One region of the Azospira restricta genome, then DNA from elsewhere that is predicted to be linked to it. Evidence: predicted binding sites of a transcription regulator. Region 1 holds the regulator's gene; each other region holds the start of a gene.
The links. The regulator sigma-54, encoded in region 1, starts transcription at its own class of promoters, with help from an activator protein. The targets are predictions, from matches to a motif close to TGGCACGCTTNCTGCTNA.
Positions count from the first base shown of each region.

Region 2: the regulator sigma-54 is predicted to act here: its motif matches at 5,197-5,214, upstream of nifV (homocitrate synthase).
Region 3: the regulator sigma-54 is predicted to act here: its motif matches at 2,359-2,376, upstream of nirB (nitrite reductase large subunit NirB).

Region 1 is NZ_CP064781.1:583,088-592,693, forward strand. It holds gene ribBA (bifunctional 3,4-dihydroxy-2-butanone-4-phosphate synthase/GTP cyclohydrolase II) at 1-384, shown strand, start outside; gene ribH (6,7-dimethyl-8-ribityllumazine synthase) at 386-859, shown strand; gene nusB (transcription antitermination factor NusB) at 862-1,365, shown strand; gene thiL (thiamine-phosphate kinase) at 1,378-2,340, shown strand; gene IWH25_RS02775 (phosphatidylglycerophosphatase A family protein) at 2,333-2,824, shown strand; gene pncC (nicotinamide-nucleotide amidase) at 2,824-3,321, shown strand; gene recA (recombinase RecA) at 3,441-4,463, shown strand; gene recX (recombination regulator RecX) at 4,467-4,913, shown strand; gene lptB (LPS export ABC transporter ATP-binding protein) at 4,916-5,653, shown strand; gene IWH25_RS02800 (RNA polymerase factor sigma-54) at 5,696-7,132, shown strand; gene hpf (ribosome hibernation-promoting factor, HPF/YfiA family) at 7,146-7,472, shown strand; gene ptsN (PTS IIA-like nitrogen regulatory protein PtsN) at 7,568-8,014, shown strand; gene hprK (HPr(Ser) kinase/phosphatase) at 8,025-8,960, shown strand; gene IWH25_RS02820 (PsiF family protein) at 9,013-9,330, shown strand; gene IWH25_RS02825 (hypothetical protein) at 9,429-9,606, shown strand, end outside.
Region 2 is NZ_CP064781.1:1,316,319-1,325,924, reverse strand. It holds gene nifD (nitrogenase molybdenum-iron protein alpha chain) at 1-216, shown strand, start outside; gene nifK (nitrogenase molybdenum-iron protein subunit beta) at 277-1,845, shown strand; gene nifT (putative nitrogen fixation protein NifT) at 1,945-2,172, shown strand; gene IWH25_RS06450 (4Fe-4S binding protein) at 2,195-2,386, shown strand; gene IWH25_RS06445 (dinitrogenase iron-molybdenum cofactor biosynthesis protein) at 2,409-3,125, shown strand; gene IWH25_RS06440 (DUF6129 family protein) at 3,122-3,388, shown strand; gene IWH25_RS06435 (4Fe4S-binding leucine-rich repeat protein) at 3,378-4,124, shown strand; gene IWH25_RS06430 (hypothetical protein) at 4,142-5,116, shown strand; gene nifV (homocitrate synthase) at 5,236-6,375, shown strand; gene cysE (serine O-acetyltransferase) at 6,368-7,132, shown strand; gene IWH25_RS06415 (hypothetical protein) at 7,150-7,686, shown strand; gene nifW (nitrogenase-stabilizing/protective protein NifW) at 7,683-8,024, shown strand; gene IWH25_RS06405 (nitrogen fixation protein NifZ) at 8,021-8,506, shown strand; gene nifM (nitrogen fixation protein NifM) at 8,482-9,303, shown strand; gene IWH25_RS06395 (bacteriohemerythrin) at 9,517-9,606, shown strand, end outside.
Region 3 is NZ_CP064781.1:1,916,670-1,926,275, forward strand. It holds gene ybiB (DNA-binding protein YbiB) at 1-237, shown strand, start outside; gene IWH25_RS09415 (ABC transporter ATP-binding protein/permease) at 531-2,234, shown strand; gene nirB (nitrite reductase large subunit NirB) at 2,414-4,861, shown strand; gene nirD (nitrite reductase small subunit NirD) at 4,881-5,192, shown strand; gene IWH25_RS09430 (nitrate/nitrite transporter) at 5,203-6,417, shown strand; gene IWH25_RS09435 (bifunctional protein-serine/threonine kinase/phosphatase) at 6,474-8,156, shown strand; gene IWH25_RS09440 (sirohydrochlorin chelatase) at 8,207-8,602, shown strand; gene IWH25_RS09445 (response regulator) at 8,715-9,606, shown strand, end outside.

The DNA.
Region 1 (9,606 bases):
GGCGAGATCCGCGCCGACGTCGAGACGCTGGTGCGCGTGCACGAGCCGCTGTCGGTGCTCGACTTCCTCGACCCCGGCAGCCGCCGCGTCGCGTTCACCCTCGACCAGGCGCAGGAGGCGCTGGCCAGGCACGGCCACGGCGTGATCGTGCTGCTGCACCGGCCGGAAACCGGCGCCGACCTGCTCGCGCGGCTGACCGCCGAGCCCGATGCCGGCCGCCCCACCGTCAAATGGGATCCGCGCATCTACGGCATCGGCGCGCAGATCCTCAAGAACCTCGGCGTCGGCCGCATGAAACTCTTGGCCAGCCCGCGCAAGATGCCGTCGATGACCGGCTTCGACCTCGAAGTCACCGGCTACGCCGCCTCTCCCTCGGAACTCTGACATGCCCCGCTACGACGACATCTACGAACTCGCCCAGAATCTCAACGGCGCCGGCCTCCGCGTCGGCGTGGTGATGGCCCGCTTCAACCTCGACATCTGCGAGGGGCTGCTCTCCTCGTGCACTGCCGAACTGAAGAAGCTCGGCGTCGCCCCGTCCGACATCACCATCGCCACCGTTCCCGGCGCGCTGGAAATCCCGCTGGTGCTGCAGACGATGGCGCAGAGCGGCACCTTCGACGCGCTGGTCGCGCTCGGCGCGGTGATCCGCGGCGAGACCTACCACTTCGAGGTGGTGTCCAACGATTCCTGCCGCGCGGTAATGGAGGTGCAGCTCGACACCGGCATCCCGGTCGCCAACGGCATCCTCACCTGCGAGAACGACGACCAGGCGCTCGCCCGCATGCAGCAGAAGGGCGCCGACTGCGCCCAGGCAGCGGTCGAGATGGCCAACCTGCTGCGCGCACTGACGGAGTGAACATGAGCGAAAACAACGAAAAAGGCGCCGCCAAGCACAAAGGCGCCAGCGGCAAGAGTGCCGGCACCAGCAAGTCGCCGCGCCGCCGCGCCCGCGAGTTCGCGCTGCAGGGCCTCTACCAGTGGCGCGTCGGCGGTGCCGACGAAGCGGCGATCGAAGCGCACCTGCAGGACGTCGCCGGCTTCGACAAGGCCGACCGCAACTTCTTCCTCGGCCTGCTGCGCGGCTCGCTGAAGCTGCAGGAGCCGTTGCGCGAGGCGCTGCAACCCTACCTCGACCGCAAGTTCGACGAGCTGTCGCCGATCGAGGCCTGCATCCTGATGGTCGGCGCCTACGAACTGCAGGCGCACCCGGAAACGCCCTACCGCGTGGTGATCAACGAGGCGATCGAGCTGGCCAAGTCCTACGGCGGCACCGACGGCCACAAGTACGTGAACGGCGTGCTCGACAAGCTGGCGGCGAAACTGCGCCCGGTCGAGGTCGAAGCCCGCCAGCGCGGCAAATAAGCAAGCGCCGACGTGCCCTCCGAGTTTGAGCTGATCGCACGCCATTTCACGCGCGCCACGCCGTCGGCGGTGCTCGGCCCGGGCGACGACTGCGCACTGGTCCGCCCTGCGCCGGGGATGGAGCTGGCGATCACCACCGACATGCTGGTCGAGGGCACGCACTTCCTGCCCGGCACCGACCCCGGCCAGCTCGGCTGGAAGACGCTGGCGGTCAACCTCTCCGATCTCGCCGCGATGGGCGCCGCGCCGCGCTGGGTGCTGCTCGCCGGCGCGCTGCCGGCGGCCGACGATGCCTGGATCGCCGCCTTTGCCGGCGGCTTCTTCAGCTGCGCCCAACGCTACGGCGCCGACGTGATCGGCGGCGACACGACGCGCGGCCCGCGCAACCTGTGCGTCACCGCGATCGGCGAGCTGCCGGCCGGCGCCGCGCTGCGCCGCGACGGTGCACAGGCCGACGACGACGTCTGGGTCTCCGGCCAGCCGGGCCTCGCCGCCCTCGGGCTGGCCCACCTGCAGGGCCGGACGACGCTGCCCGCGGCGCTGGTGCAACGCTGCGTCGCGGCGCTGCAGCGGCCGCTGCCGCGCATCGAGCTGGGACTGAAGCTGCGCGGCCTGGCGAGCGCCGCGATCGACGTCTCCGATGGTCTCGTCGCCGACCTCGGCCACATCCTCGAGCGCTCCGGCCTCGCCGCCGACCTGTACGAAGGCCAGTTCCCGCTGCTGCCGCCCGCTGCCGAGCCGAAGCTCGCCCGCGAATGCCAGCTCGCCGGCGGCGACGACTACGAACTGTGCTTCACGACGCCGCCCGCCGCCCGCCAGCGGGTGGTGATGCTCGCCGCCGAACTCGACCTGCCGCTGTGGCGCATCGGCCGTACCGTCGCCAGCGGCGAGCGACCGGTCGCCGATGTCCGCCTGCTCGACGCCGACGGCCAGCCGCTGCCCGTCACCCACAAGGGATTCGATCACTTTGCTTAAGAAATCGACGCCGCCGCCGCCGTCCTTCCTGTTCCGCCACCCGGCGCACCTGATCGCCTGCGGCTTCGGCAGCGGCCTCTCGCCATGGGCGCCGGGCACCATCGGCACGCTCTTCGCGCTCTTTTCGTACCCGCTGCTCCGGCCGTGGTTCGACGACCTCGGCTTCGCGCTGTTCCTCGTCACCTGCTACCTGTTCGGCATCGTCGCCTGCAACACCACCGGCAAGGCGCTGGGCGAGGCCGACCACGGCAGCATCGTCTGGGACGAGGTGGTGCCCTTCTGGTTCGTCCTCTTCCTGGCACCGGCAGGCTGGCTGTGGTGGATCGTCGCCTTCTTCCTGTTCCGCTTCTTCGACATCGTCAAGCCGCCGCCGGCGTGCAATTTCGACCGCATCAAGAACGGCTTCGGCGTCATGACCGACGACGTCTTCGCCGCCGCCTACACCGTGCTGTGCCTGGCGCTGCTGAAGTTCATCCTGACCTGATGGACGGAGAACTCGACCGCCTCGCCGCCGCCGTCGGTGCCCGCCTGCTGGAGCGCGGCGAAGTCCTCGCCACCGCCGAATCCTGCACCGGCGGCTGGGTGTCGCAGTGCGTGACGACCATCGCCGGCAGCTCGGCCTGGTTCGATCGCGGCTTCGTCACCTACTCGAACGAGGCCAAGGTCGACATGCTCGGGGTGAGCCGGAAGACGCTGGTCCGCCATGGCGCGGTCAGCGAACCGGCGGCGATCGAAATGGCCCAGGGCGCGCTGCGGCACAGCCGGGCGCAGTGGGCGCTCGCCATCTCCGGCGTCGCCGGTCCCAGCGGCGGCTCGCCGGAAAAGCCGGTCGGCACCGTGTGCTTCGCCTGGGCCGGACCGGACGATCTGACCGCCAGCGAGACCTGCCACTTCCCCGGCGACCGCGCAGCAGTGCGCCGCGCTTCGGTCGCGCATGCGCTGCGCGGCCTGCTGGCACGCTTCGCGCCGATGCGTGCCTGAAGCGCTCGACAAGCACGAAATACTGTATATACTTACACTGTATGCAATCACAGTAAGCGCTGCATGGGGGCGTTTCGGCGCCGTGCGATAATCCGCGCAACCTCTGACAAGGACGAGAAATGGACGACAACAAGGCAAAGGCACTGGCCGCCGCACTGGCGCAAATCGAGAAGCAGTTCGGCAAGGGCTCGATCATGAAGATGGGCGAGGGCAGCGTCGAGCACGACATCCAGGTCGTCTCCACCGGCTCGCTCGGCCTCGACATCGCGCTCGGCATCGGCGGCCTGCCGCGCGGCCGCGTCGTCGAGATCTACGGCCCGGAATCGTCGGGCAAGACGACGCTGACGCTGCAGGTCGTCGCCGAAATGCAGAAGATGGGCGGCACCGCCGCCTTCATCGACGCCGAGCACGCGCTCGACCCGTCCTACGCGCAGAAGCTCGGCGTGAACCTGAACGACCTGCTGATCTCGCAGCCGGACACCGGCGAGCAGGCGCTGGAAATCGCCGACATGCTGGTCCGCTCGGGCGGCGTCGACGTGATCGTCATCGACTCGGTCGCCGCGCTCACCCCGCGCGCCGAGATCGAGGGCGAGATGGGCGACCAGATGGTCGGCCTGCACGCCCGCCTGATGAGCCAGGCGCTGCGCAAGCTCACCGCCAACATCAAGAAGACGAACACGCTGGTGATCTTCATCAACCAGATCCGGATGAAGATCGGCGTCATGTTCGGCTCGCCGGAGACCACCACCGGCGGCAACGCGCTCAAGTTCTACGCCTCGGTGCGCCTCGACATCCGCCGCATCGGCTCGATCAAGAAGGGCGACGAGGTGATCGGCAACGAAACCAAGGTCAAGGTGGTCAAGAACAAGGTCTCGCCGCCGTTCAAGGAGGCGATCTTCGACATCCTCTACGGCGAGGGCACCTCACGCGAGGGCGAGATCATCGAGCTCGGCGTCGCCCACAAGCTGGTCGACAAGTCCGGCGCCTGGTATGCCTACAAGGGCGAGAAGATCGGCCAGGGCAAGGACAACGCGCGCGAATTCCTGAAGGCCAACCCGGCGATCGCGCAGGAAATCGAAGCCCGCGTCCGCGAAGCCGTCGGCGTCGCCTCGCCGCGCCCGCTGGAGGCCGCCGAGGCCTGAGCGATGGACGAGCTGCGCCAGCGCGCGCTGCGCCTGCTGGCGCGGCGAGACCATGCGCGCGCCGAGCTCAGGAAGAAGCTGGCGCCGCACGCCGAATCCGAGGAAGCCCTCGACGCGCTGCTCGACGAGCTGGCCGGGCGCCGCCTGCTGTCCGACGCGCGCTACGCCGAGATGCGCGTCGCCGGCCGCAGCGCCCGCTACGGCAATGCCCGGCTGGCGCAGGAGCTGAAGCAGCAGGGCGTCGCCGGCGAAGTCGCCGACGAGGCGCTGGCCGCCGCCGGCGACGAGCTGGCGCGCGCGCAGGCGATTTGGCGGCGGAAGTTCGGTACACTCCCGGCTGATGCCGCCGAGCGGGCCAAGCAGACCCGCTACCTGATGCACCGGGGATTCGCCGGCGGCGTGATCCGCCGCGTGCTGCGCGGCGAAGGCAACGAACAGGAAGAAGAATAGCCATGCCGGACCAGCCGAAGAGCAAGCTCAGCGCCCACAACCTGAACAAGCGCTACAAGAAGCGCACCGTCGTGCACGACGTCTCCTTCGAGGTCGGCAGCGGCGAGGTGGTCGGCCTGCTCGGCCCGAACGGCGCCGGCAAGACCACCACCTTCTACATGATCGTCGGCCTGGTCGCTTCCGACGGCGGCGACGTCTACATCGACGACACCAAGATCACCCATCTCCCGATCCACCGCCGCGCGCAGATGGGCGTCTCCTACCTGCCGCAGGAGGCCTCGGTGTTCCGCAAGCTGAGCGTCACCGAGAACATCCAGGCCGTGCTTGAGCTGCAGGACCTGCCCAAGGAAGAAATCCTGCGCCGGCTGGAGGACCTGCTCGAAGAACTGCACATCACGCACATCCGCAACAACTCGGCCGCCTCGCTGTCCGGCGGCGAGCGCCGCCGCGTCGAGATCGCCCGCGCGCTGGCGACGCAGCCGCGCTTCATCCTGCTCGACGAGCCCTTCGCCGGCGTCGACCCGATCGCCGTGCTGGAAATCCAGAAGATCATCCGCTTCCTGAAGGAACGCAACATCGGCGTGCTGATCACCGACCACAACGTGCGCGAGACGCTGGGCATCTGCGACCGGGCCTACATCATCAACGAAGGCTCGGTACTTGCTTCGGGCCACCCGGACGAAATCATCTATAATGAAGACGTCCGAAAAGTCTATCTGGGCGAGAACTTCCGCCTCTGATCCGAAAACAGAAACAGCAACTCCGGCCGTCCCGCGCCGCGCATGAGACCCGCTCTCCAGCTCAAGCTCTCGCAGCACCTTGCGTTGACCCCGCAACTGCAGCAGTCGATCCGGCTGCTGCAGCTGTCGACGCTTGAGCTCAATCAGGAGCTGGAAAAGTTCCTGCTCGAGAACCCGCTGCTCGAGCGAGAGGATGAGGACAATTTCGTCCCGGCACCGTCGTCGAGCAGCACCAGCGAACGCGAGCCGGCCGCTGAGGCCGGCGGCGAAGGCGAGGCCGGCAGCAGCGACGAGGTTCGCCCGAACACCGACGACGAAGGCTGGCCCGGCGACGGCAGTCCGGGAACCGGCTCGTCCGGCAGCGGCGGCAGCGACGAGGACGGCGATTACCAGGACATCCAGGCGGCGACCACCTCGCTCTCCGACCACCTGATCTGGCAGCTCGGCCTGACGCCGCTGCCCGACCGCGACCGCATGCTGGTGCGCGTGCTGATCGAGGCCCTCGACGAGGACGGCTACCTGTCGCAGACGCTCGACGAACTGGCCGAGATCATGCCGCCCGAACTGGAGATCGAGCCCGAGGAACTGCAGATCGCGCTGAAGCACCTGCAGCACTTCGACCCGACCGGCGTCGGCGCGCGCAACGCGCAGGAATGCCTGTCGCTGCAGCTGACGGCGCTCCCCGCCGATCCCGTGCGCGACCTGGCGCTGGTCATCGTCCGCCAGCATCTGGAATTGCTCGCCGCCCGCGACTTCGCCCGCATCAAGAAGCTGGCCGGCTGCGACGACGACCTGCTGCGCGCCGCGCACGCACTGATCAAGGGCCTCAACCCGCGCCCCGGCGCCCAGTTCGCGCCGCTCGACGCACGCTACATCATCCCCGACGTGATCGTGAAGAAGGTGCGCAACCAGTGGCGGGCGAGCATCAACCCCGACGCCTACCCGCGCCTGCGCATCAACCGCCTCTACGCCGAGGTGCTCGCCGGCCAGCGCGGCTCGGGACTCTCCGGCCAGCTGCAGGAAGCGCGCTGGCTGATCAAGAACGTGCAGCAGCGCTTCGACACCATCCAGCGCGTGTCGCAGACGATCGTTGACCGCCAGCGCCAGTTCTTCGAACATGGCGAGGTAGCGATGCGGCCGCTGGTGCTGCGCGAGATTGCCGACATCCTCGGCCTGCACGAATCGACCGTATCGCGGGTAACGACGCAGAAATACATGGCCACCCCGCGCGGCATCTTCGAACTGAAATACTTCTTCGGCAGCCATGTCGCCACCGATACCGGCGGCGCCTGCTCGGCCACCGCGATCCGTGCGCTGATCAAGCAGCTGGTGGGTGCCGAAGATGCGAAAAAACCGCTATCTGACAGCCAGATAGCGGAAATCCTTGGCCAGCAGGGGATTGTCGTGGCGCGACGAACGATTGCAAAATATCGTGAAGCGCTGAACATCCCGCCGGTCAATCTACGCAAGAGCCTGTGAAAGGAGTCTCACCATGAACCTGCAGATCAGTGGACACCACCTCGAAGTGACGCCGGCGATCCGCGACTATGTGACGGGCAAACTCGAGCGCGTCACGCGCCACTTCGACCACGTGATCGACGTGAACGTGATCCTCACCGTGGAGAAGCTGAAGCAGAAGGCCGAAGTCACGGTGCACGTCCGTGGCAAGGACATCTTCGTCGAGGCCGACGACGGCGACCTGTACGCAGCGATCGACATCCTGGTCGACAAGCTCGACCGCCAGGTCCAGAAGTACAAGCAGAAGGTCCAGGATCATCATCGCAGCGACAAGGCAGCCGCCCGCACGCTGGCCGAATGAGATAATCGACGCTTCGCGGCCGTCGCCGGAAATCCGCTCCCCGCGACGGCCCTCCCGCAACCTTCCTTCCCGCCGCCTGAAAGCTCTCCCGCAGCATGAGCCTCATCGCCAACCTCCTGCCCGTCGAGAACATCCTTCTCGACCTCGATGCCGGCAGCAAGAAACGGGTCTTCGAGCAGGCCGGCCTGATTTTCGAGAACCACCACGGCATCGCCCGGGCGACCGTCTTCGACAGCCTGTTCGCGCGCGAAAAGCTCGGCTCGACCGGACTCGGCCAGGGCGTCGCCATCCCGCACGGCCGCATCAAGGGGCTGAAGGACGCCCGCGGCGCCTTCCTGCGCCTGACCACGCCGGTGCCCTTCGATTCGCCGGACGGCAAGCCGGTGTCGCTGCTGTTCGTGCTGCTCGTTCCGGAGCAGGCCAACGAACTGCACCTGCAGATTCTTTCCGAGCTCGCCCAGCGCTTCTCCGACCGCGAGTTCCGCGACGCGCTGCTGGCCGCCCCCGACGCCGAAGCCGCCCGCCGGTTGTTCGTCAGCTGAGATTCCCGCCATGCGCCAGTTCAGCATCGCCCAGCTCTACGAGGACCACCGCGAGACGCTGCAGCTGAACTGGATCGCCGCGATCGGCACCGACCGCCAGCTCGAGCTGAAGGAATCCGGCAACTACGGCGCCGACATCGTCGGCCACCTCAACCTGATCCATTCCGAGCGCCTGCAGGTGATCGGCCAGGCCGAATACGACTGGGCCAACCGCGTCAGCCCGAAGCGCCTCACGACGCAGATCTCCGAGCTGATCGCCGACAACCCGCCGGGCATCATCTGCGCCGACGGCCTGGAAGTCCTGCCGATCGTGCAGGAGGCCTGCGAGGACAGCGGCACGCCGCTGTTCACCAGCCCCAAGCCGTGCTCGGCGGTGATCGACCTGCTGCGCATCTACCTCGCCCGCCGGCTGGCCGACACCACCTCGATCCACGGCGTGTTCATGGACGTCCTCGGCATGGGCGTGCTGATCACCGGCGACTCCGGCGTCGGCAAGTCGGAACTCGCGCTCGAGCTGATCTCGCGCGGCCACGGCCTGGTCGCCGACGACGTCGTCGAGCTCGCCCGGCTGGCGCCGACGACGATCGAGGGCCGCTGCCCGGGCATGCTGCGCGACTACCTGGAAGTGCGCGGCCTCGGCCTCCTGAACATCCGCACCATCTTCGGCGAGACCGCGTCGCGGCGGAAGATGAAGCTGAAGCTGATCGTGCACCTGCAGAAACCGCTCGCCGGCGTCGACGCGCCGCGCCTGCCGCTCGACGCGCAGACGCAGGAAATCCTCGGCGTGCCGATCCGCAAGGTGATCGTGCCGGTCGCCGCCGGCCGCAACCTGGCGGTGCTGCTGGAGGCCGCGGTGCGCAACACCATCCTCCAGCTGCGCGGCATCGACAGCATGCAGGAATTCGTCAACCGCCAGCAGCGCGCGCTGCTTGACGATGACATTTGAATTGCGCCTATAATCCTCCGGCCGTACCACCCCCACTCAGGAGGAAATACCGATGAAACTCGCAATCGCCCTGGTTTCGCTCGCCCTCGCCGCCGGCACCGCTTTCGCCGAAGAGAAGAAGGCCGACGCGCCGAAGAAGGAACCGTCCGCCGCGCAGAAGGCACAGCAGGCCAAGATGAAGGACTGCAACGCGCAGGCCGCCGGCAAGACCGGCGACGAGCGCAAGGCCTTCATGAAGCAATGCCTGTCCGGCGGCCACGCCGCCGACTCGGGTTGCGCCGCCCAGGCCGCCGACAAGAAGCTGGCCGGCGCCGCCAAGACCAGCTTCATGAAGAAGTGCGAAGCCGACGCGCCGGCCGCCACCAAGTAATCGCCGGAATCCCCGGGCGGAAAAATGCCGGCTTGATTGTGAGCCGGCATTTTTTTTGACAGAATCACCCGGCCCTCCGTCACCTGCGGACCATTTCCATGCGCGCATCGGCTTCCCGGCTCGTCCTTTCCCTGCTGCTGGCGGCACTGACGCCGCCGGCGCTGGCCGCCTTCAGCTTCTCCGAGGACGAGGAAAGGCAGAAAGCGGCCGACGGCGCGAAGCAGGGCGGCGCCCCCGCCGTCTCCGCCGCCTGCCGCGATTCGCTGAAGAACCGCA
Region 2 (9,606 bases), 730 kb from region 1:
GTCGGTTCCGGCATCAAGGAGAAGTACATCTTCCAGAAGATGGGCATCCCGCTGCGCCAGATGCACTCGTGGGACTACTCCGGCCCGTACCACGGCTACGACGGCTTCGCGATCTTCGCGCGCGACATGGACATCGCGCTCAGCAACCCGGTGTGGGGCAAGCTGGTCCCGCCGTGGCAGCAGAGCGTCGCCGCCGACGCGCAGAAGGCCGCCTGACGACCCCTCTTCAATCTTGCGCTCCCGCCGCGGATGGGCGGCGGGAGCAAGGAGATCGCAATGCAAACCGCTGACAACATCAAGCCCTGCTACCCGCTGTTCGGCGACGCCGACTACCAGGAGTCGCTGGCGGCGAAGCGCGCCGGCTTCGAGGAAGGCCACGGCGCCGACAAGGTGCGCGACACCTTCCTGTGGACCACGACCCAGGAATACCAGGACCTCAACTTCAAGCGCGAGGCGCTCACCGTCGACCCGGCCAAGGCCTGCCAGCCGCTCGGCGCCGTGCTGTGCGCCACCGGCTACCACAAGACGCTGCCCTACGTGCATGGCTCGCAGGGCTGCGTCGCCTACTTCCGCAGCTACTTCAACCGCCACTTCAAGGAGCCCTGCTCCTGCGTCTCCGACTCGATGACCGAGGACGCGGCGGTGTTCGGCGGGCAGAAGAACATGTTCGACGGCCTGGCCAACGCCAAGGCGCTGTACCAGCCGGAGATGATCGCGGTGTCGACCACCTGCATGGCCGAGGTGATCGGCGACGACCTCAACGCCTTCATCAACAACACCAAGAAGGAAGGGCACATCCCGCAGGAGTTCCCGGTGCCGTTCGCGCACACGCCGTCCTTCGTCGGCTCGCACGTGACCGGCTGGGACGGCATGCAGGAAGGCATCCTGCGCGCCTTCACGCTGAACGCGATGGAAGGCAAGAAGCCGGGCAGCAACGGCAAGGTGAACATCGTCCCCGGCTTCGAGACCTACCTCGGCAACTACCGCGTGATCAAGCGCATGCTGTCCGAGATGGGCGTCGGCCACACGATGCTGTCCGATCCGAGCGAGGTCTTCGACACGCCGGCCGACGGCGAATTCCGCATGTATTCCGGCGGCACCACGCAGGACGAGGTCAAGGATGCGCCGAACGCGCATACGACGATCCTGCTGCAGCCGTTCCAGCTCGACAAGACGAAGAAGTTCGTCGAGGGCACCTGGAACCACGAGGTGCCCAAGCTCAACATCCCGATGGGCATCGACTGGACCGACGAGTTCCTGATGAAGGTCGCCGAGATCACCGGCCAGCCGATCCCCGAGTCGCTCGCCAAGGAACGCGGCCGCGCGATGGACGTGCTCGCCGACAGCCACGCCTGGCTGCACGGCAAGAAGTTCGCGCTCTACGGCGACCCGGACTTCGTCCATGGCCTGGTCAAGGTTCTGCTCGAATGCGGCGCCGAGCCGACGCACATCCTCTGCCACAACGGCAACAAGCGCTGGAGCAAGGCGGTGCAGAAGCTGCTCGATTCCAGCCCGTTCGGCGTCAACGGCAAGATCTACGCCGGCAACGACCTGTGGCACCTGCGCAGCCTGTGCTTCACCGACAAGCCCGACTTCCTGATCGGCAACTCGTACGGCAAGTACATCCAGCGCGACACCCGCCACAAGGGGCCGGAGTTCGAGGTGCCGCTGATCCGCCTCGGCTTCCCGCTGTTCGACCGCCACCACCTGCACCGGCAGACGACGCTGGGCTACGAGGGGATGATCCAGATCGTCACCACGCTGACCAACGCCGTGCTCGAGCAGCTCGACCGCGAGACGGTGGAGATGGGGGTCACGGACTACAACTTCGACCTGGTCCGCTGACGCGAGGAGCTAGGGGTCAGGGACCTGGGGCTGGTAAAAGCAGCCCCGCCCCCTAGCCCCTAGCCACCAGCCCCTAATCCCAAGCCCCTAGGAGCAACCATGGCCAACATCATGATCCGACAGGCCGCCGACGGCGGGCTGGTGTTCTACCTGCCGAAGCGCGACCTGGAAGCCTCGGTCTCGTCGATCGAGTTCGACGCGCCGGAGAAGTGGGGCGGCGAACTCAAGCTCGACAACGGCGGCAGCTACTACATCGACCCGATGGCGAAACCGCCGCGCCTGCCGGTGTCGCTGCGCGCCAAGCGCCTCGGCGCCGCCGAGGACTAGCCATTCACTGGAGGAAGCCATCATGGCAATGAGCATCGATTCCGACATGTGCACCGCCTGCGGCGACTGCAAGCCGGTGTGTCCGACCAAGTCGATCGCCAGCGGCAAGATCTTCTTCAAGATCGACGCCGGCACCTGCACCGAGTGCGACGGCCACGCCGATTCGCCGCTGTGCGTCGACGTCTGCCCGTCCGGCTGCATCGCGCCGGCCTGAGCCCGGCGCCGAGGAGAAGATCATGTCCGAGACACCGGTCGCCTCCCGCGAGGCAGCCTTCCGCATCGCGCTCGCCGCGCGCGCGCTGAACGGCCTCGACCTGCGCGCGCTGGTCGGCGCGCTGGTCGACAAACTGCAGGCGCCGCTCACCGAAGCCAAGCTCGCCACGCTCACCGTCGAGGACCTGTGCCAGCTGCTGGCCGGCGATTTCGCCGAGCAGGGCTGCCATGTCGGCGTCGACCGGGAGCAGCTGAAGGCGGCGGTGCGCCTGCTGTGGGGCGAAGGCATCGCCCACGACGACTTCCCGACGGTCGAGCCCGACGACGCGGCGCCGGGAACGATCCGCGTCGCCGTCGCCGCCAACCGCGGCGAGAACCTCGACGGCCACTTCGGTTCCTGCGACCGCTTCCTCATCTACCGCGTCGGCCCCGCTGCGCTCCGCCTGATCGAGGTGCGCAGCACCGCCGCGGCGGACGCCGCCGACGACCGCAACACCGCGCGCGCGGCGCTGATCGGCGACTGCCAGATCGTCTGCGTGCAGTCGATCGGCGGCCCGGCCGCCGCCAAGGTGATCCGCGCCGGGGTGCACCCGGTCAAGTTTCCCGCCGGCGGACCGGCACGCGCCGCGCTCGGCGAGCTGCAGCAGCGGCTGGCGGCGCCGCCGCCGTGGCTGGCGCAGATCATGGGCGTGCCGGCGGCGTCGCTGGCGCGCTTCGCCGGCGACGGGGACGCGGCATGAGGGTCACGCCGCGCCTGCTCGTCGCCGTCGCCGAGACGCTGCGGCTGACGCCCTCGGTGGCCGCGCTGCGCGCGCGCTTCCCGGCGCTGCACTTCACCGCCTGCAGCGACGACGAGATCGCGCCGCGGCACCGGCCGGCCTTCGACGCCGACGGCCATGCGCTGTACCTGGTCGCCGGCGGCGGCGGGGGCTGCCCGGCGATCACCGACGACTTCGCCGCGGCGACCGGCATCGTCGTCGCCGCCAAGGCCGATGCGGAATGAGGCGACGCCGCCCGCCGCCGACGCGCGCTGCGCCGGCTGCGCCCACTACCCGGATTTCCTCGACCGCGGACGCTGCGCGCCGGATGCAGCCTGCATCCGCGCCGCCGACGGCCGGCTGATCGAGCGCTTCCTGCGCGCCAACCCGGCGCAGGCGGTGCGGCACCTCGCCGACCTCTCCTGGCAGCGGCGCGCGATCGCCGCGCGCTACGCGCCGCTGGCCGACATCGCCGCGCTGCGCAGCGATGCCGACGAGGGCGTGCGCCGCGTCGTCGCGCAGCGCCTGCCGCCCGAGGCGCTGGTGGCGATGCGCGACGATCCCGACCGCGAGGTGCGGCTGGCGGTCGCCGCACGCCTGCCGCCGGCGAAGCTGGGTGCACTCGCGCGCGACCCCGACTATCTGGTGCGCGCGACCGTCGCCGGCCGCCTGCCGCACGGCCGGCTGGCGCGGCTCGCCGGCGACCCCGAGCGCGAGGTGCGCAAGGTCGTCGCCACGCGGCTGCCGCCGTTCGCGCTGGCGCGGCTGGCCGACGACGCGGCGCCGGAAGTGCGCGCCGTCGTCGCCGCACGCGCGCTGCCCGAGCTGGCGGCGCAGCTGCTCGCCGACCCCGAGTGGTGGGTGCGTCTCGCGGCGGTCGCCAACGCGCCGCCGGCCGCCGTCGCCGCCCTCCTCGACGATCCCGAGGCCGAGGTCCGCGCCGCCGTGCGCGCCCGCCTCGCGGCCACGGACAAGAACTGACAGCAAAGGAAGAAACGATGAAGTCCCCGCACGCCTGGTCGGAATACTGCAAGCTGATGACGCCGCAACTGGTCGAGACCTGCACCGCGACGCCGGCCGCCGCCGGCAGCGCCGGGCTGGCCCGGGCACTCGCCGCGGCGCTGCCGGAGTGGCGCTTCCGCCCGGTGCTCAGCCGCGGCGGCTGGTACCGCCTGGGCGGCGTCGTCGACGGCGACGGCCGGCGGCTCGCCGACGACCTCGAAGCCTGGGCCGCCGCCGAGCTCGCCGCGCGCGATGGCGACCTCGGCCGCCTCGCCGACGAGCTGGCCGAGCCGGCGCGCTTCGCGACGCGCCTGGTCGGCCGCACGCACTACCTGGTGGCGCCAGTCGGCGACGGCAACGACGATTTCCTGCAGCTGGAGATCGAGGAGCTGCAGGAGGTGCGCGGCCACCGCCTGTTCGCCGGCGAACCGGCCAGCCTCGAGGAGCTGGTCGACCCGCGCACCGGCGCCGGCAGCGTGACAGCGCAGCCGCTCGGCCTGCCCTGCTACGTCTTCCGCCGAGTGCAGCACGTCGGTGCCTTCCTCGCGCGGCTGCGCGCGCAGAAGCCCGAGCGCGCCGGCATCCAGCGCATGCTCGACGACTGGGCGCGGAGCAGCGCCGGCGCCGCCAGCGCCTTCTGCAACCACTGGGTGGTCGCCACCCGCGAGCACCTCGACCGCTACCAGCAGCCGCGCCTGTCGGCGCAGGCGATCGCCACCGCCGCCGATGCCGCGCCGCCGTTCGCCGCCCCCGCCGGCAGCAGCGGCCTGCGCCTGCAGGACGCGCTGACCCGCTTCGACCGCGCCGCCGGCTACCCGATGGCCTGGTTCTTCCACCTGCTGACCACGAAAGCGGTGCCGCAGTGGGCGGCGCAGGCGGTGGTCGAGGACGCGCTGGCCGGCTTCGCCTACCTGCCGCAGCGCGACGTGGACACGGTGCGCGACTGGCTGCACGCGCCGTACAGCGCGTGACGTGACGCCGCCTTGTCGGAAACCCGACAAGCCTCCGACACGCGTTTCGCCAAGCCGCGCAGATTCAAGGACTTGCCCGCTGGCACCCGACTTGCTGAAGGAATGGCAAGGAGAGTGCGATGACCAGTCCCGGCTTCATCACCATCAACGACACCACCCTGCGCGACGGAGAGCAGTCGGCGGGCGTCGCCTTCAGCGGCGACGAGAAGCTGGCGATCGCCCGCCAGCTCGCCGCCGCCGGCGTGCCCGAGCTGGAGGTCGGCATTCCGGCGATGGGCGACGAGGAGCGCGACTCGATCCGCGCCGTCGCCGCGCTCGGCCTGCCCTGCCGGCTGATGGTGTGGAGCCGCCTGCACGCGGCGGACATCGCCGCCTGCGGCGGCCTTGGCGTGCAGCTGATCGACATCTCGCTGCCGGCCTCCGACCTGCACCTCGCGCACAAGCTGCGCCGCGACCGCGCCTGGCTGCTCGCCGAGCTGCCGCGCCACGTCCATGCCGCGCGCGACCTCGGGCTGGAGGTCGGCATCGGCTGCGAGGACGCCTCGCGCGCCGACCCCGACTTCCTCTGCTGCATCGCCGACGTAGCCGCGGCCGCCGGCGCGCGCCGGCTGCGCTTCGCCGACACGCTGGGCGTCCTCGAACCCTTCGCCACCTACCAGCGCATCGCCGCGCTGCGCCGCGCCAGCGACCTCGAAATCGAGATGCACGCGCACGACGACCTCGGCCTGGCGACGGCGAACACGCTCGCCGCCTGCTGCGCCGGCGCGACGCACGCCAACACCACGGTCAACGGCCTCGGCGAGCGCGCCGGCAACGCGCCGCTGGAGGAGGTGGTGCTCGGCCTGAAGAAGCTGCACGGCATCGACACCGGCGTCGACCTGCGCGACTTCCCGGCGCTGTCGCACACCGTCGCTTACGCCTCGGGGCGCGCCGTGCCCTGGCAGAAGGCGCTGGTCGGCGAGGGCGCCTTCGCGCACGAGGCCGGCATCCACGTCGACGGCCTGCTCAAGCACCCCGACACCTACCAGGGCTTCGACCCGCGCGAGGTCGGCCAGGCGCACCGCATCGTGCTCGGCAAGCATTCCGGCGCCGGCGCCGTCGCCGCGGTCTGCCGCGACGCCGGGCTGGCGCTCGCCGACGGCGAGGCGGCACGGCTGCTGCCGCTGATCCGCGCCTTCGTCGGCCGCCACAAGCGGCCGCCGGCGCCGCCCGACCTGCGCCATTTCCTGGCCGCACTGCGGAGGCCGCAGCATGTCTGAGGCCCTGCGCGCGACGCTGCCGGCCGCGGCACCGGCCGGCCTGCTGGCCACGCTGAAGGAGGACGTCGCCTGCGTCTTCGCGCGCGACCCGGCGGCGCGCTCGACGCTGGAAGTGCTGTGCACCTACCCCGGCGTGCATGCGCTGGCCTGCCACCGCCTCGCCCACCGCCTGTGGTGCGCCGGCTGGCGCTTCGCGGCGCGGCTGCTGGCCTTCGCCGGACGCACGCTGAGCAACGTCGACATCCACCCCGGCGCGCGCATCGGGCGGCGCTGCTTCATCGACCACGGCGCCGGCGTGGTGATCGGCGAGACCGCCGAGATCGGCGACGACGTCACGCTGTACCACGGCGTCACCCTCGGCGGCACCGCGTGGCGCCAGGGCAAGCGCCACCCGACGCTGGCCGACGGCGTGGTGGTCGGCGCCGGCGCCAAGGTCCTCGGCCCGATCCGCATCGGCGCGCGGGCGCGCGTCGGCGCCAACTCGGTGGTAGTCAAGGACGTCCCCGCCGAGCGCACGGTGGTCGGCGTTCCCGGGCGCGTCGTCGACACACGCACCGGCGGCCGCCGCGCGGGGGCCGTCGGCACGCTCGATCACCACCTGCTGCCGGACCCGGTGGCGAGATCGATCGCCTGCCTGGTCGAGCGCATCGACGCGCTCGAGCGCGAACTTGCCGCCGCCCGCGGCGAAACGCCGGCCGCGCCGTGCGTCGCCTGCACCGGCGGCGACCTGTGCGGCGAACACGCCGTGCCGCATTGACCCGACCGGAGAGTGCCATGGACCTGCTCGATTTCGACCTCTGCCAGCTGCCCGGCGACGCCCTGCCGGCCGCGGCCGCCGCGCTGCTGGCGCAGGCCGCCGCCGGCGGCGCCGGCGCCGACACGGCGCTGCTGCGCGCGCAGCGGCTGGCGCCGGAGCACCCGGCGGTGCTGCTTGCCCGCTACCGCCACGACTTCGCCCGCCGCCGCCTCGACGACGCGCTGCGCACCGCCGAGCGCGCGCTGGCGGTTTCCGGCCGTCGGCTCGGCCTGCCGGCCGACTGGCGCGCGCTCGACCGCAGCTGCGTCGACTTCGCCGCGGCGAGCGCCTTCGGCCTGCTGCGCTTCCACCTGCTGGCGCTGAAGGCGACCGGCGTGCTCCACCTGCGCCTGGGCGAGGTCGACGCCGCCCGCCTGCGCCTGCGCAAGCTCGCCGAACTCGACGACCACGACCGCCTCGGCGCCGCCCGCCTGCTCGCCGCGATCGACGAATTCCACCTGCCGCTGCCGCCGCCGGCGGCGGCCCCGACTGCTGCCGCAAGGAGACTGGCATGAACGAGACGCCGCCGCTCGCCGAGGAACTCGCCGAGCTCAACTCCGCCGAGGATTTCCTGGACCACTTCGGCGTCGCCTACGACCCGGCGGTGGTCCGCGTGAACCGGCTGCACATCCTGCAGCGCTTCCACGACTACCTGGCGAAGCAGCTGCCGGCGCCGCCGGCCGACGCGGCGGCGCGGCACGCCGCCTGCCGGCAGTGGCTATGCCGCGCCTACGAGGACTTCGCCGCCTCCGACGCGCAGACCGAGAAGGTCTTCGCAGTGTTCCGGAACGGCGCGCGTGCAGAGGGCGGCAGCACCGCCTTCGTGCCGCTCGACAAGGCTTTCCTGCCATGATCGACGCGCGCTGGGATTACGGCGCGGCGGTGCGCGTCGTGCGCAACCTGCGCAACGACGGCACCTACCCGGGGCTGCCGACGGGCGCGCCGCTGGTCCGCCGCGGCAGCATCGGCTACGTCGTCGACGTCGGCACCTTCCTGCAGGACCAGGTGATCTACTCGGTGAATTTCCTCGACGCGGGGAAGATCGTCGGCTGCCGCGAGGAGGAGCTGATCGGTGCCGACGAAGCGTGGCAACCGTCGCGCTTCGAGAGCCGCGAGCGGGTGACGGCGCAGCGCGGGCTGGCGGTCGACGGCGAACTGCTGGTGCCGGCCGGCAGCGGCGGCGAGGTGATCAAGGTGATCCGCGACGCCCCCGGGGGAGTCGCCTACCACGTCCATTTCGACTGCCAGCCGGGACGCCTGCTGCTGCTGCCGGAAATGCTGCTGGCGCCGCCGGCGGCGGAGGCCCCGCAATGCACGACGCCTACCGCCGACTGAAGCTGGCCGGCGAGCTGTTCGGCAAGGGGCCGGAGACGCTGCAGCCGGCCGAGCGCGAGCGTCTGCAGCGGGTCGCGGCGCAACAGCAGGCGCTGGAGCGGCGCATCCTGGCGAGCCGCGAGGCGGCGGCGGTGATCGTCGGCGACGACGCGGTGGCGACGCGCGCCGCCGAGATCCGCCAGCGCTACGCCGACGCCGGGGAGTTCGCCCGCGACCTGGCGCGCGTCGGGCTCGACGCCGATGCCCTGCGCCGGGCGCTGGCGCACGAGTTGCGCATCGAGGCGGTACTGGAGAAGGTGGCGGCCGACGTGCCGCCGGTGACGCCGGTCGACGCCGAGCTGTACTACCACAGCCATCCCGAGGCGTTCCGGCGCGCCGAGGCGCGCCGCCTGCGCCACCTCCTGCTCACCTACGACGGCGCCGACGAACGGGCACGGCTGGCCGCCGAGTTGGCGGCGCTGCGGCCGCAGCTGGTCGACGCCGAGGCCTTCGCCGCGGCGGCACTGCGCCGCTCGCAGTGCCCGACCGCGCTCAACGGCGGCGAACTGGGCGTCGTCCGCCGCGGCCAGCTCTACGCCGAACTGGAGCCGGCGGCCTTCGCGCTCGCCGCCGGCGAGCTCAGCGCGGTGCTCGAATCGCCGGTCGGCCTGCACCTGCTGCGCTGCGACGAGGTCTTCCCGGCGCAGCAGGTACCTTTCGCCGAGGCCGCGCCGCTGATCGTCGAGCGCCTCGCCGAGCGCCGCCGCCGCGAGCGGCAGCGGCAGTGGCTGAAGGCGCTGCCGCCGGCAGAACGCTGAGCGCCGCCGCTCGGTGCGGCAAGCGAATCGTCGCGAGCGGCGCGAGCGCCATCCCACGCCCCCTCCTCCCCCGAGGCATTCCGGATCACCGGCGGCGGCAGGCGCGCTGCCACACGGAAGCCGGCCGTCGGAAACGAAACCGGGGCGGCGCAGTCAATCCTTGATCGGAAAGCCCTCAACGCAAGACACCCAACAAGCGCACGGGAGACGAGCATGGACATGCGGCTGGAGGACTGGTCGGACAAGCTGGCCTTCGGGATCGACGTGATCGACGCCCAGCACAAGCAACTCTTCGAGCTCGCC
Region 3 (9,606 bases), 1.3 Mb from region 1:
CTGTTCGAATCCGAGCACGACAGCCTGAAGGTGCTGCCGCACCTGCCGGAGGAGGCCGACGCGGCGACCACCGCGGCGTGGACGCGGCGCGTCCTCGACGGCCAGGTGCCGCTGCCGCAGCCGATCGCCAACCAGCTCGCCGCCTGCCTGCACGCCTGCGGCTATGCCGGCGACTTCAACGAAGCCAAGGCCATCGTCGCCGTCGAGGGCAACGGCCACGCCGTCGTCACCGGCTGAGCGCCGCTGACTCGATCTGCTGCGCGCCCCGCTCGTGTCGTCGGGCGATGCTCACGCCCCGCCTAGCCGTTCGCTAGGTCCGGGCGCCGCGCGTCGTCCGTCCCGCCGGCAGGGTTCAGCGCGGGCTCGCGCCGGGAGCGCTCGCGACGATTCCGTCACCGGCTCCGGGCGGCGCACCCCTGCCGAGGTCCTGCCGCGGCGCGCTTGACCCTGACCGGAGGCAGGGAGTAAAACGGTTCCGGAACGCATCGACCCGCTCCGCCCGTACGGCGCCAGACCCCGACCCGATAACGATGAAGATCGCCGACCGTCACCTGTGGCAACGGTTCCTGGCCATCGCGACGCCCTACTGGCGCGAGGACGAGAGGTGGAGGGCGCGCGGCCTGCTCGCGCTGCTGGTGCTGCTGCTGCTCGCGCAGACCCAGTTCGCGGTGCTCTTCATCCGCCAGACCGGCGAATTCACCTCGGCGCTCGCCGCGCACGATGCCGAACGCTTCTGGGACGCGATCACCTTCTGCCTGGTGCTGCTGTTCGCCGCGGTGCCGATCAACGCCTTCTACTACTACGTCCGCGACACGCTCGGCATCCACTGGCGGCGCTGGCTGACCGACCGCTTCCTGAAGAGCTACTTCAGCAACCGGCACTTCTACGAGCTGAACGCCAACGCCGTCATCGACAACCCGGACCAGCGGGTGGCCGAGGACATCAACACCTTCACCCAGCGCTCGCTCTACTTCCTGCTCATCCTGATCGGCTCGCTGCTGCAGCTGGTCGCGTTCAGCGCGGTGCTGTGGTCGATCTCGCACGAGCTGGTCTATTTCCTGATCTTCTACGCCGCCGCCGGCACCATGGTCACCGTCTTCGTCTTCGGCAAGGTGCTGATCGGCCTCAACTTCCAGCAGCTGCGACGCGAGGCGGACTTCCGCTTCGGCCTGGTACGCGTGCGCGAGAACGCCGAGTCGATCGCCTTCTACCGCGGCGAGGCGCAGGAGCTGCGGCAGGTACGGCAGCGCTTCGCGGCGGCCTTCGACAACTTCCGCCGGCTGATCCGCAAGCAGCTGTCGCTGAACCTCTTCCAGCAGGGCTACAACCTGCTGACCATCGTCATCCCGAGCGCGATCATCGCGCCGCGCGTGCTCTCCGGCGAGCTCGAGGTGGGCAGCGCGATCCAGGCCGCCGGCGCCTTCGCCGCGGTGCTCAGCGCGATCTCGCTGATCGTCGAGAACTTCGAAAGCCTGTCGCGCTTCGCCGCCGGCATCGACCGCCTGAACACGCTGGCGCGCGTGCTGCCGGTGGTGCCCAAGCGGCGCAAGGTCGAGCAGAGCGTGATCAAGTCGGTCGAGGGCGGGCGCCTCGCGCTCGAGCGCGTCACGCTGCAGACGCCCAACTACGAGCGCGTGCTGGTGCGCGAGCTGACGCTCAACATCGCGCCCGGCGAGGGCCTGCTCATCGTCGGCGAGAGCGGCAGCGGCAAGAGTTCGCTGCTGCGAGCGATCGCCGGCCTCTGGTACTCCGGCCACGGCATCATCTTCCGGCCGCGGCCGGAGGACATCCTGTTCCTGCCGCAGCAGCCGTACATGCTGCTCGGCTCGCTGCGCGCGCAGCTGCTCTATCCGAACCACGATCCGACGATCGCCGACGCGGAGCTGCTGGCCTTGCTCCGTCGCGCCAACCTGCCCGACCTCGCCGAGCGCGTCGGCGGCCTCGACGTCGAGATGGACTGGGAGAAGCTGCTCTCCTTCGGCGAGCGCCAGCGCCTGGCCTTCGCCCGCGCGCTGCTCGCCCAGCCGCGCTTCGCCATCCTCGACGAGGCGACCAGCGCCCTCGACGTGCCCAACGAGGAGCGCCTCTACCGCCAGCTGGTCGCCGGACGCACCACGCTGGTCAGCGTCGGCCACCGTGCCAGCGTCCTCAAGTACCACACGCAGGTGCTCGAACTCGTCGGCGACGGCAGCTGGAAGCTGTATTCGGCGAAGGACTATCGCTGGGCACAGTAGCCCCTGCCGCGGACCCTGTTACGGTGCCTGTTGCCGCACCGTGTTTGGGTGCGGCGCACCACTTGCGTGCATCACGCCTTGATTCAAATCAAAATATTTGAACAAAAACAGTGGCTTGTGCTCTTGGCACGGCTGTTGCGATAGCTCCGTCAGCAACATCAACGCACTGGAGTCGCAACATGAGCAAACCCAAACTGGTGATGGTCGGCAACGGCATGGCGGGTGTGCGCACCCTCGAGGAACTGTTCAAGATCGCACCGGAGATGTACGACGTCACCGTCTTCGGCGCCGAACCGCACCCGAACTACAACCGCATCCTGCTCTCGCCGGTGCTCGCCGGCGAGATGAAGGTGCAGGACATCATCCTCAACGACCACGACTGGTACCGCGACAACGGCGTCAACCTGCACCTCGGCAAGAAGGTCGCCAAGATCGACCGCGTCAAGCGCCAGGTGATCGCCGAGGACGGCACCGTCGAGCCCTACGACCGCCTGCTGCTGGCCACCGGCTCGACGCCGTTCATGCTGCCGATCCCCGGCAACAACCTCGACGGCGTCATCGGCTACCGCGACATCGCCGACACCGACGCGATGATCGAGGCGGCGAAGCGGTACAAGCACGCGGTGGTCATCGGCGGCGGCCTGCTCGGACTGGAAGCCGCGAACGGCCTGAAGCTGCGCGGCATGGACGTCACCGTCGTACACATCGGCCCGTGGCTGCTCGAACGCCAGCTCGACGAGGTCGCCGGCAGGATGCTGCAGAAGTCGCTGGAAGACCGCGGCCTCACTTTCCTGCTCGAGAAGCACACCGAGGCGCTGATCGCCGGCGAATCCGGCCGCGTCGCCGCCATCCGCTTCAAGGACGGCATGCAGATCCCGGCCGAGCTCGTCGTCATGGCCGCCGGCATCCGCCCCAACACCGCGCTCGCCGAGTCCTCCGGCATCTACTGCAACCGCGGCATCGTCGTGAACGACACGCTGCAGACCTACGACCCGAAGGTCTACGCCGTCGGCGAGTGCGTCGCCCACCGCGGCATCGCCTACGGCCTGGTCGCGCCGCTGTTCGAGCAGGCCAAGGTCTGCGCCAACCACCTCGCCAACTACGGCATCGGCCGCTACACCGGCTCGGTGACCTCGACCAAGCTCAAGGTCACCGGCATCGACCTGTTCTCGGCCGGCGACTACATGGGCGGCAAGGATACCGAGGAGATCATCCTCAACGACGCCGCCGGCGGCGTCTACAAGAAGCTCGTGATCAAGGACAACAAGCTGGTCGGCGGCGTGCTCTACGGCGACACCGCCGACGGCCCGTGGTACTTCCAGCTGCTGAAGGACGGCAAGGACATCCACGAGATCCGCGACCAGCTGCTGTTCGGCCAGAGCATGGTCGGCGACGTCGGCCACCAGGGCCAGTCGAAGGCCGCCGCGATGAGCGACGACGCCGAGGTCTGCGGCTGCAACGGCGTCAAGAAGGGCGTCATCGTCAAGGCGATCAAGGAGAAGGGCCTGTTCACGCTCGACGAGGTGAAGAAGCACACCAAGGCGGCGTCCTCCTGCGGCTCGTGCGCCGGCCTCTGCGAGCAGATCCTGGCGTCCACGCTGGGCGGTGCCTACCAGGCCACCGCCTCCGACAAGAAGCCGATGTGCGGCTGCACCGACCACAGCCACGAGGATGTGCGCAAGGCGATCCGCGAGCGCGAGCTGACCAGCGTCGAGGCGGTGACGAAGTTCATGGAGTGGAAGAACGCCGACGGCTGCGAGAAGTGCCGCCCGGCGCTCAACTACTACCTGATCTCGACCTGGCCGCACCTCGCCAAGGACGACCCGCAGTCGCGCTTCATCAACGAGCGCGCGCACGCCAACATCCAGAAGGACGGCACCTACTCGGTGGTGCCGCGGATGTGGGGCGGCCTGACGACGCCGGCCGAGCTGCGCGCGATCGCCGATGCCGCCGAGAAGTACAAGGTGCCGACGGTCAAGGTCACCGGCGGCCAGCGCATCGACCTGCTCGGCGTGAAGAAGGACGACCTGCCGAAGATGTGGGCCGACCTCGCCGCCGCCGGCATGGTCTCCGGCCACGCCTACGGCAAGTCGATCCGCACCGTGAAGACCTGCGTCGGCGCCGAGCACTGCCGCTTCGGCACGCAGAAGTCGATGGACATGGGCGTCAAGCTGGAGAAGATGCTGTTCGGCATGTGGAGCCCGCACAAGGTCAAGCTCGCCGTCTCCGGCTGCCCGAGGAACTGCGCCGAGGCCGGCATCAAGGACGTCGGCGTGATCGGGGTGGACTCCGGCTACGAGATCTACGTCGCCGGCAACGGCGGCATCAAGACCGAGGTCGCCGAGTTCCTGTGCAAGGTCGCCAGCGACGAGGAAGTGATGGAGGTCTCCGGCGCCTTCCTGCAGCTCTACCGCGAGGAGGGCTGGTACCTGGAGCGCACCTGCCACTATGTGCAGCGCGTCGGCCTCGACTACGTGAAGCAGAAGATCGTCGAGGACGGCGAGGGGCGCAAGGCGCTGTATGCACGCCTGCTCGACTCGCTGAAGGGGATCAAGGACCCGTGGGCCGAGCGCCTCGACGGCGAGCTGAAGAAGGAATTCGAGATGCTGGCGGTGCAGCCGGCTTGAGGAAAGAGAGAGAACGCAAATGAGTGAATTCAGGAAAATCTGCGCGCTGGCCGATATCCCGCGCCTCGGCGCCCGCGTCGTGCAGCAGGCCAGTGGCGGCGACATCGCCGTCTTCCGCACCGCGGAAGACGAAGTCTTCGCGCTGCACGACAAGTGCCCGCACAAGGGCGGCCCGCTGTCGCAGGGCATCGTCCACGGCAAGCGCGTGACCTGCCCGCTGCACGGCATGAACATCCAGCTCGACAGCGGCGACGCCGTCGCGCCGGACGTCGGCCACTGCAATCGCTTCGAGGTCAAGCTCGAGGCCGGCGACGTCTACCTGAAAGTCTGAGGCGAACGACATGGACAAGAAATCCTTCCTGCAGGCCGGCCACACGCCGACGCTGCTCGCGGCCTTCCTCTACTTCGACCTGGCCTTCATGGTCTGGGTCATGCTCGGCCCGCTCGCCGTCGGCATCGCCAAGGATCTCGGCCTGTCGCATGCCGAGAAGGGGCTGATGGTCGCCGTGCCGGTGCTTGCCGGCGCGCTGCTGCGCATCGTCATGGGCATCCTGGTCGACCGCCTGTCGCCGAAGAAGGCAGCGATCATCGGCCAGGTCATCGTCCTCGGCGCGCTGACCTACGCCTGGCTGGTCGGCGTCCATTCCTACACCGAAGTGCTGATCCTCGGCGGCTTCCTCGGCGTCGCCGGCGCCTCGTTCGCTGCCGCGCTGCCGCTGGCCTCGCGCTGGTATCCGCCGGAGCACCAGGGCACGGCGATGGGCATCGCCGGTGCCGGCAACTCGGGCACCGCCTTCGCCGCGCTGCTGGCGCCCGGGCTCGCCGCCGCCTACGGCTGGACCAACGTCTTCGGCATCGCGCTGGTGCCGCTGTCGATCGTCTTCGTGCTCTTCCTGTTCATGGCCAAGGACGCGCCCGACGCGCCGCCGCCGAAGTCGCTGGCCGAATATCTGAAGGTGCTGAAGGACAAGGACGCCTGGTGGTTCATGTTCTTCTATTCGGTGACCTTCGGCGGCTTCGTCGGTCTGGCTTCGTCGCTGGTGATCTACTTCAACACGCAGTACGGGCTCGACCCGAAGATGGCCGGCTACTTCACCGCCGCCTGCGTCTTCGCCGGCTCGCTGGTGCGCCCGATCGGCGGCAACGTCGCCGACCGCGTCGGCGGCGTCCGCTCGCTGTCGCTGATGTACGTGATCGCCGCCATCTTCCTCGCCATCGTCAGCTTCGGCCTGCCGCAGGCGTGGATGGCGCTGGCCGCCTTCGTCTGCGCGATGCTGGCGCTGGGCATGGGCAACGGCGCGGTGTTCCAGCTGGTGCCGCAGCGCTTCAAGAAGGAGATCGGCGTCATGACCGGCCTCGTCGGCATGGCCGGCGGCGTCGGCGGCTTCTACCTCGCATCGTCGCTCGGCTACTCGAAGCAGCTGACCGGCAGCTACCAGATCGGCTTCCTGATCTTCGCCAGCCTCGCGCTGCTCGCGCTGGTCGGGCTGACCGGCGTCAAGACGCGCTGGCGCACGACCTGGGGCGCCTCGCACCTGACGACGGCGAAAATCTGACGTAAAGTCCTGCCGGGGGAGCGCATGCTCCCCCGGTTTTCATTTGGAGTCGCTGCATGCCCCTGCAGGTCGCCGTTGGTCATTCCTCCCTCACCGGTCCGCGCGAGCGGAACGAGGACTTCTGCGGCGTCGTCACGCCGGAGGGGCAGGAGCTCGAGAACAAGGGCCTGGTCGCCGCGCTCGGCGACGGCCTCGGCGGTCACAAGGGCGGCCGCGAGGCGTCCGAATACACGGTGCGCGGACTGCTCTGCGACTACTACGCGACGCCCGACACCTGGGGCGTGCATCGTTCGATCGACAAGGTCGTCACCGCGCTCAACCGCTGGCTGCTGTCGCAGTCGGCGCGCGACCCCGAGCTCGCCGGCATGGCGACCACGCTCTCCGCCGTCGTGCTGCGCGGCCGCCGCTACTACAGCGCGCACATCGGCGACTCGCGCATCTACCTGCTGCGCGGCGGCGAGCTGTTCCGGCTGACCACCGACCACCTGTGGGACCACCCGGAGCTGAAGAACGTGCTGTCGCGCGCGGTCGGGCTCGATGCCCACCTGCTGCTCGACTACGCCGAGGGCGAGCTGCAGGCGGGCGACCGCTTCGTGCTGCTCTCCGACGGCGTCTGGGGCGTGCTGCCGGAGGCCAAGCTGGTCGAGGTGCTGCTCGCGCAGCCCGAGCCGCAGCACGCGGCGGCGGCGCTGACCAGCCTGGCGCTGGCCAGCGGCGGCCAGGACAACGCCTCGGCGGTGGTCGTCGAGGTGCGCGAACTGCCGCCACCGAGCCTGCGCGACAGCCTCGAGCACGTCTCCCAGCTGCCGCTGCCGCCGCGTCTCAAGCAGGGGCAGGAGCTCGACGGGCTGGAAGTCGAGGAGGTCCTGCACGAATCGCGGCTGACCTTGCTCTACCGCGTGCGCGACAAGCACAGCGGGCAGCGCCTGGTGCTGAAGACGCTGCGCCCGGAATGCGCCGGCGACCAGGAGGAGATCTCCGGCCTGGTCATGGAGGAGTGGCGCGCCCGGCGCGTCGTCTCGCCCTTCTTCCCGCAGGTGGTGCCGGCCGACGAGCGCAGCTGCCTGTACTTCCTGATGACCTGGCACGAGGGGGCGACGCTGCAGCGGATGCTCGATGCCGACCACCACTTCACCGTCGCCGAGGTCGTGCAGCACGGCGTCCGGCTGCTGAAGGGCATCGCCGCGCTGCACCGCCTGGAGATCGCGCACCGCGACATCAAGCCGGCCAACATCCACCTCGGCCAGGACGGCCGGCTGCGCATCCTCGACCTCGGCGTCGCGCTCAGCGCCGGCGAAACCGGCGCCGCGGCCGGCAACCCGGGAACGCCCAGCTTCATGGCGCCGGAACTGTTCGCCGGCGAGGCCGCTGTTGCCGCGCACGACCTCTACGCCGCCGGCGTCACGCTCTACCACCTGCTGACGCGCAAGTACCCGTACGGCGAGATCGAGCCCTTCCAGCATCCCAGGTTCGGCGAGCCGGTGCCGCCGACGCGCTGGCGCCCGGAGGTGCCGGCCTGGGTCGAGAACCTGCTCTTGAAGGCGGTGGCGAAGGATCCGGCGCAGCGCTTCGAGACCGCCGAGGAATTCCTGCTCGCGCTCGAACGCGGCGCCGCGCGCCCGCTCGCGGCGCCGGCGCGGCAGCCGCTGATGACGAAGAACCCGCTGCTCGCCTGGCGGTTGATCGCCGCCGTCTCGCTCGCGCTCAACCTGGTGCTGCTCGCGCTGCTGCTGCGCTGAGCGGGCACCGACCCGCTGCCATCGGCGGCGCGGCGCGCTACACTGGCGGCATGGAAAACACCGCACTGATCCTCTTCGCCCACGGCGCCCGCGACCCCGAGTGGGCGAATCCGATGCGCCGCGTGCGCGCCGCGATCCGCGAGCGCTCGCCGCAGCTGCGCGTCGAGCTCGCCTTCCTCGAATTCATGGCGCCGGATCTCGAAAGCTGTGCCGCGGCGCTGGCCGACGAAGGCTACGCGACGGTGGTCGTGGTGCCGATGTTCATCGCCCAGGGCGGCCACCTGAAGAACGACGTGCCGCTGCTGATGGAGCGCCTGCGCGAACGCCACCCGCAGGTCTGCTTCGCGCTGGCGGCGCCGGTCGGGGAGGCGGAGCCGGTGGTGCGGGCGATGGCTGCCTATGCGCTGGGCCTCGCCACCGGCGACGCGCTCGCGGCCGCCGACTGATTTCCGGCACTCGATTCCGCGCCGGCAGGTGCCTGCGTCCGCAGCCTTCCACGACATCGGCCTATGTCGTCGGCCTACTCTTCGCCGGCCGGCGGTGGTAAGCTGATCACCGGTGAGCCGAATCCGCGCCGATGCGCCACGCGGCCTGCCGCGTCCCGCCGACATCCTCGCCTTCGGCGCTGCGGCTGGAACGACGGCGACGACCGGCGTTGATGATGGGGTCGTAATGAATTCGTCCGATTACAGCATCTTGGCGAGCGAAGAAGCGCGACGTTCGTTCTTCGAGGCCCTGCCGGCGGCGATCGTCGTCGTCGATGCGGCGGCCCGCATCCGCGCCGGCAACGCCGCCTGGCGGCGCCTCGCCGCCGACTGCGGCATCGCCGGCGACGACTACCTCGTCGCCGCCGCCGCCCTCGACCGTGCCGTCCCGCCGGATACCCCCGCCTGCACGACGCAGCTGCGCGAAGTCCTCGCCGGCGGCCGCGACGTCGCGGCCGGCGTCTATGCCTGCGCCACGACCGGCGGCAGCCGTCGCCTCCACGTCCATATCGCCGCGCTGGCCGGCGCCGACGGGCGCGGCGCGGTGGTCAGCCACTTCGATCTCGCGGCGGCCGCCGCGCCGGATGGCGCGCCGCGGCAAGCGGCCTTGACCGACCGTTCGCTGCACGCGGCCGGACAGCGCACGCTGCTGCTGGTCGACGACGAGGAGAACATCCTCGCATCGCTGAAGCGCCTGCTGCGCCGCGACGGCTACCGCATCCTCACCGCCGAGAGCGGCGCCGCGGCGCTCGAACTGCTGGCGCAGAACGCCGTCGACGTGATCGTCTCCGACCAGCGCATGCCGAACATGACCGGCGTCGAGTTCCTGCGTCGGGTGAAGACCCTCTATCCGGCGACGGTGCGCATCGTGCTTTCCGGCTACACCGAGCTGCAGTCGATCACCGACGCGATCAACGAGGGGGCGATCTACAAGTTCCTGACCAAGCCGTGGGACGACGAGCTGC